2 regions of the Streptomyces sp. NPDC001902 genome follow, and region 2 is predicted to be linked to the other one. Evidence: riboswitches for the same ligand, from Rfam matches in the RefSeq annotation. Region 2 holds a riboswitch; the other holds the start of a gene.

Region 1 (3,421 bases), on a different contig from region 2:
CCCTGCCCGGGTGCCCACGGAGGTGCAGCGATGCTTCGACCGACCGCCCGCCACGTCCTGCCCGAGTTCACCGAGCGCACCAGCGAGGGCGTACGGACCATGGACCCGTACTCCAAGCTGCTCCAGGAGCGGATCGTCCTGCTCGGGACGCCCATCGACGACATCTCGGCGAACGACGTGATGGCCCAGCTCATCCACCTGGAGGCCGCCGCCCCGGAACAGGACATCTCGCTCTACATCAACTCTCCCGGCGGGTCCTTCACCGCGATGACCGCGATCTACGACACCATGCAGTTCGTCAGCTGCGACGTGTCGACGGTGTGCGTCGGCCAGGCGGCCTCGGCGGCGGCCGTCCTGCTCGCCGCCGGAGCGCCCGGCAAGCGGCTGATGACCCCCGGCGCGCGGGTGCTGATCCACCAGCCCTCGTTCGCGGAGGTGATCCAGGGCACCACCGCGGACCTGGAGATCCAGGCCCGGGAACTGCTCCGCCGTCGGGAGCAGTTGGAGGAACTGCTGGTACGCCACACCGGTCAGGCACCGGAGCGGATCGGGGCCGACATCGAACGGGACACCATTTTTGACGCACCGTCGGCCCTCGCCTACGGCCTGGTGGACCGGCTGACGCTGAGCCGCAAGGACGGCGCCGGCCGCGCCCCGCGCGCCCTGCGGTGACGGGCCGTGGTACCCGAACTGCCCCCGCTCCCCGCACTGACGCGGGCCGAGGGCGAGCTGATCGACACCTACCTGCAGGTCGTGGACCTGCTGGGCCGGATCAACCCGTCCCGCTCCCGGGACACCTACGGGGCGCTGCGCGCCGCGCAGGCCCTGGTGGGGAGGGCGGCTGAGCTGCGGGACGCGCTGACGCTGATGCACATGCGCGGGGAGGGCGAGGTGCACACGGCGACGATGGAACGGGCGCTGCGGGTGCTGGACGGCGAACGGCGCACCGGTCAGGTCACCTTGCCGCCATCACGGCCGTGCTGACGGAGCGTCACGACACACTGGTCCGTTCGGGCGGCGCGAACTCGAACCGAATGGACTCGCCCGATCGTTGTATCTGCCGTGGACGGCCGAGTGGCCCCGAGTTGCGCGATATGGCCGCACACATCCGGAATCTGACGCTCCGTCCCTGGTGTTCGACTCCTTTCGAGTCGTCAGTCCGGGTCCCGTGTCGCGGAGTCCACCCGAATAGGTGAGTCGTGAACAGACTCACATTCGACCGGTTGTGCTGGGAATCGGCCGCTTCGGTGGGTGATCATCCCTTCGACGACAAGCCCCCGTCATCCCGGCGGGGCGGTCCGCGCGGACGCCGAATCCTGCCGCCGCGCGGATGCCAGGTCGACGACGACTCATCGGCAGGAGCGGAGGACCCGAGCACTACGGGTCCGGTCGCCGGACCCTTGGGGTGAAGCCGCAGCCGCGGCCGGGCATCTTCGCCTGCCCGAACCCGACAGGTCATCCTTCGCAGGCGGACGACGAAGGGTTGCGCATGAGTGCGCCAACAGCCATGTCCGGGGTCCTGTGCCGGCTCGGAGCGGTCTCCGCCCTCACGGCGGCCGCCGTGGCCGGTCCCGCCGTACTGCCGGAGCTCGCCCAGCAGGCAGACGCGGCGGCGGTCTCCGCCAAGGCGCTGAAGATCGCGGCATCCAAGAGGGGCGCGCCGTACCAGTACGGGGCCGCCGGCCCCGGCAGGTTCGACTGCTCCGGGCTCACCTTCTACTCCTTCAAGAAGGCGGGCAAGAAGCTCCCCCGTACCGCGGGCGCCCAGTACAACAGCGTCCGGCACATCCGGAAGTCCTCACGGACCCGTGGTGACCTGGTCTTCTTCCACTACGGGAGCAACGTGTACCACGTGGGGATGTACGCCGGGCACGGGAAGATCTGGCACTCCCCCAAACCCGGCGGGCGGGTGCGGCTGGAGAAGATCTGGAGCCGCAGCGTCTGGTACGGACGGGTGAAGTGACCCCGGTCGCGGGGGGGGGGGGGGGGGGCGCCCCCCCCCCCCCCCCCCCCCCCCCCCCCCCCCCCCCTCCCGCGGTCTTGGGGACGGAACTCAGTGCCGGGCCTGCTCCGGGTGGCGCAGGCACCAGCCGGCCCAGGCGGAGGCGACCATCTCGCGCACCTCGTGGCGGGCCGTCCAGCCCAGCTCCTCCTCGATCCGCGAGGCGGAGGCGACGACCCGGGCGGGGTCGCCGGGGCGGCGCTCGATGACCTGCGCCGTCGCGTCGGTGCGGCCGGTGACCGAGCCGATGATGCCCACCATCTCGGCGACCGAGACGCCCTCGCCGCGGCCGATGTTCAACACCAGGGCGGCGGTCGGGTCCTCCGCCAGCCGGCGCGCGGCGGCGACGTGGGCGGAGGCGATGTCCTCGACGTGGATGAAGTCGCGTACGCAGGTGCCGTCGGGGGTCTCGTAGTCGTCGCCGAAGATCAGCGGGGGCTTCCCCTGGGAGAGCCGTTCGAAGACCATCGGCACGAGGTTGAAGATCCCCGCGTCACCCAGCTCGGGCGTGGCCGCGCCGGCCACGTTGAAGTAGCGCAGGCAGGCGGTGGCGATGCCGTGGGCGGCACCCGTCGCCCGGACCATCCACTCGCCGACGAGCTTGGTCTCCCCGTACGGGCTCATGGGCGCGCACGGGGTCTCCTCGGTCACCAGGTCGACGTCGGGCATCCCGTAGACCGCGGCGGAGGACGAGAACAGGAAGCTGGTCACCCCGGCGCGCACCGCGGCCTCCAGGACGGTCTGCAGGCCCTGGACGTTCTCCCGGTAGTAGTGGAGCGGACGCTCCACCGACTCTCCGACCTGCTTCTTCGCCGCGATGTGCACGATCCCGCGCACCGAGTGATCGCGCAGCACCCGGTCCAGCAGCTCCGCGTCCAGCACGGAGCCCTTCTCCAGGTGCACCCCGGCGGGCAGCCGCTGCGGGTCGCCGGTGCTCAGGTCGTCCACGACGACGACCTGCTCGCCGCCGTCGACCATGGCCTTCACCACATGCGACCCTATGTATCCGGCACCGCCAGTAATCAACCACGTCATCCGACGCATCCTAACGGCTCTCCCACGGCGGCCCCGAACCCCCTGCGGGACGGGCCCCGCGGTACACTCCGCCGACTTTTTGTTTACTATCCATTCATCCACACAACCGTTTGCCGTCGCCCCGCGTCGTAGGAACGGTTGGAGCAGGCCCCACCGCGGGACACCGCTCGCCCGACGGCCCGCGCAGCATCGCGGACGCGTCCCAGCCTCAACCGATCCGCTGCCCCGGTTCGGTGCCTGATTCGCCTCGAAAGGGTTCTGGTCCATGGAAATACCGCCGCTCGCGGAAGTACGGCGCCTCACCGAGAAGAAGCGGGACGCCTGGTGGACCGTTTTCCTGGTCGACCCCGTGGCGACCCCGTTGGTGCGCTGGACGGCCAGGTG
Region 2 (3,421 bases):
GCCCTGCGCATGAACGCCCGGTTGGCCTGCATGATCTTCGGCAGCCCCGGGAAGGCCTCGATGGCCCGCCGTCCCGCCTCCCGGTCGACCTCGAAGTTGTGCGAACCGCCCAGGTAGTAGTCGTAGATGCGGGACACGCTCGGCACGGAAAGATCGATCCCCTGGGGGGCCCAGGCAGGGCGTTCCATCAACGGCTCCAGCTCGTCGGCGATCAGGATTCGTGGTCGTGGACACGACCACGTGCGAGAGAGGCTACTGATCGACCGTTCGAGAGGACACAAGAAATGGAAATATTCGATCCGTTTTCGGTCACAGACCAAAGGCATGTGCCCTGTTCCCTACAAACGGGGAACAGGGCACAGCCTACCGACGGATGACGGTCGATCAGTCCGATCAGACGTTGACGCCGTGGGCACGCAGGTACGCCAGCGGGTCCATGTCGGAGCCGAAGTCGGGGGTGGTGCGCACCTCGAAGTGCAGGTGCGGACCGGTCACGTTGCCGGTGGCGCCCGACAGGCCCAGCTGCTGACCGGCGGAGACCGACTGGCCGGCCGAGACCGACAGCGCGGACAGGTGGGCGTACTGCGAGTACCGGCCGTCGGCGTGCTTGACGACGACCTGGTTGCCGTACGAACCGCCCCAGCCCGCGGAGACCACGGTGCCGCCGGCGATCGACTTCACCTTGGTGCCGGTCGAGGCGATGAAGTCGACACCGGTGTGGTAGCCCTTGGACCACATGGCACCGGCCTGGTGGTAGGCGGTGCCCAGGGTGACGTGGTCGAGCGGGGCGGTGTAGCCGGAGGTGCTGGCGGCCTTGGCGGCGGCCGGCTTGGCGGCCGGGGCGGCCTTCGCGGCCTTGGGCGCGCTCTTGGCGGCGGCCTTCTCGCCCAGGGACAGGACCTGGCCCGGGTAGATCAGGTTCGGGTCGCCGCCGATGACCGACTCGTTGTTCGCGTACAGCTTCTGCCAGCCGCCCTCGACCGACCGGGCGTTGGCGATCTTGGAGAGGGTGTCGCCGCCGGCGACCTTGTAGGAGCCGCCGGCGCTCTTCGGCTTGGCGGTGGCGGCCTTCGGCGCCTCGGCCTTCTTGGCGGGGGCGGCGGGCTTGGCAGCCGGCTTCGCGGCGGTGCCGGAGACGCTCTGCGGGGTGGCCGACGGGTTGGCCATGGCCTTCGTCAGACCGGCCTTGGGACCGCACACGGGCCAGGCCTGCGGACCCTGGGTCGCGAGGACCTTCTCCGCGACGGCGATCTGCTCCGCCTTGGTCGCGAGGTCGGCGCGCGGGGCGTACTTCGTGCCGCCGAAGCCGGCCCAGGTGCTCTGGGTGAACTGCAGTCCGCCGTAGAAGCCGTTACCGGTGTTGATGGACCAGTTGTTGGTGCTCTCGCAGGCCGCGACCTTGTCCCAGACGCTCACGGGAGCGGCGTGGGCACCGGTGGCGCCGACGATCGGGAGCGCCACGGCGGCGCCGGTGGTGCCGGCCAGCGCGCTGATACGGGTAATGCGGGTGTTCCGCGGACGACGGTGCTTTCCCTTACCGGGCATGCCGAATTCCTCTCCGACGCCTGCGAGGTAAGCTGTCGGGTTCGGGCTGGAGATGCCCGGCCGCAATGGGGCATGCCAAATAAAGGCATGTCGCTGCGACTTCACCCCTAGCCGTCCCGAGACCAACGGGAACGGCAAACTACCTGGGTCCCCCGCTCCTGCCGTGCGGTCTTGTCATCCGGCGTCCGGGCAGCGGCAGGACTAGGCGTTCTACCCGGAAGAATCTCGCAGGAATTTGTCCTGCGAGATCTGGAAGCTAAACGACGGAATCGTCCCGGAGCAAGGACCAGAATCACGCCCCCCGGCGGACCGCAAGTCGATCATCCGCTTCTGTGACTTTAGGTGAGAAGTGTCCGCTCTGTGTAGGCGGAAAACTGTCCCACGGTAATTGCGCGATATCACCCGGTGAAATTCGGCGGGAACATTAGACGCTGCGTGGCCCATGGCCTCCGCTGCGTGTTCGGCGCGTGACACCCATCACGCATCGATTCCCTACGCATGCACTGTGGCCGCATATGTCCGGTTAGGCGGCTTAATGCCGGATAAGACAGGACGTGTTCCGGTCCAACCCGCCCCGGACCGCGCCGTCCTGAGGTCCCCCCGGAGGAACGCCCCCCGGATGCAACCGCCGAGGAGGGTCCGCGATTCCCGGACGGGCCGCGCCGAGGCGTTCCGCGGTGTGGCGTGCGCCACAACCACCCCTCCGGCGGGGCGAGAAAGGGGACGTGCACGACGGCCGCCGTCCGGAGAACGGACGTGACAGCGCCGATTGGGCGACGGTAGCCTCCCAATCCCGCACATTTTCTTACATCGCCCGGGAGACCTCGCGTGCCCTACCTCGCCGCCGACGACCGCTACGCCTCGATGGAATACCGCAGGACCGGGCGCAGCGGGGTCCTGCTGCCCGTCGTGTCCCTGGGCCTGTGGCACAACTTCGGCGACACCTCGCCGTTGGAGAACCAGCGCGCGGTGCTGCGCCGCGCCGTCGACCGCGGCGTGGTCCACATCGACCTGGCCAACAACTACGGCCCGCCCGCCGGCTCGGCCGAGGCCAACTTCGGCACCCTCTTCGCCCAGGACTTCCGCCCGTACCGCGACGAGCTCTTCATCGCCACCAAGGCCGGGTACGACATGTGGCCGGGACCGTACGGCGAATGGGGCAGCCGCAAGTACCTGCTCTCGTCGCTGGACCAGTCGCTGGGCCGCATGGGCCTGGACCACGTGGACGTCTTCTACTCGCACCGCTTCGACCCGGACACGCCCCTGGAGGAGACCATGGGCGCCCTGGACTCCGCGGTCCGCCAGGGCAAGGCCCTGTACGCCGGCATCTCCAACTACCCCGCCGAGGCGCACCGCCGGGCGACGGAGATCCTGCGCGAGCTGGGCACCCCGCTGCTGATCCACCAGGCCGCCTACAGCATCCTCCAGCGCGACCCGGAGGCCGGGGTCCTCGACGCCGTCGGCGACACCGGCACCGCGCTCATCGCGTACTCGCCGCTCGCCCAGGGCCAGCTCACCGACCGATACCTCCAGGGCGTGCCGGCCGACTCGCGGATGGCGCTCGGCCACTTCCTCAAGCGCGACGCCCTGACCGAGCTGAAGCTCACCTTCCTGCACGCCCTCAACAAGCTCGCCGGCGAGCGCGGTCAGACCCTGGCGCAGCTGGCCCTGAGCTGGGTGCTGCGCGACCCGCGGGTCGTCTCCGTCCTCATCGGCGCGAGCAGCGTCGCCCAGCTCGACCAGAACCTCGCCGCCCTCGACGCGGGCCCGCTCACCGCGGACGAGCTCGCCGAGATCGACCGCCTCTCGGCGGAGGCGGGCGTCCGCATCCCGTAACGGCCGCTCCGCACGTACGGAAGGGCGGGCCCCCGCAGGG

What was found. A riboswitch is a leader RNA that binds a small molecule or an ion and turns the genes downstream of it on or off. The one in region 2 is predicted to bind cyclic di-AMP.
Region 1: another riboswitch for cyclic di-AMP. It lies ahead of ACFYYN_RS14900 (C40 family peptidase); the one in region 2 lies ahead of ACFYYN_RS27105 (transglycosylase family protein).

What each region holds. Positions count from the first base shown of each region.
Region 1 is NZ_JBIATA010000007.1:178,493-181,913, forward strand. Features, by position in the region: gene ACFYYN_RS14890 (ATP-dependent Clp protease proteolytic subunit) at 31-672, shown strand; gene ACFYYN_RS14895 (hypothetical protein) at 679-984, shown strand; cyclic di-AMP (ydaO/yuaA leader) riboswitch at 1,333-1,486, shown strand; gene ACFYYN_RS14900 (C40 family peptidase) at 1,490-1,963, shown strand; gene galE (UDP-glucose 4-epimerase GalE) at 2,054-3,037, opposite strand; gene ACFYYN_RS14910 (CDP-alcohol phosphatidyltransferase family protein) at 3,303-3,421, shown strand, end outside.
Region 2 is NZ_JBIATA010000018.1:143,144-146,564, forward strand. Features, by position in the region: gene ACFYYN_RS27100 (SAM-dependent methyltransferase) at 1-188, opposite strand, end outside; gene ACFYYN_RS27105 (transglycosylase family protein) at 394-1,545, opposite strand; cyclic di-AMP (ydaO/yuaA leader) riboswitch at 1,548-1,739, opposite strand; gene ACFYYN_RS27110 (aldo/keto reductase) at 2,374-3,381, shown strand.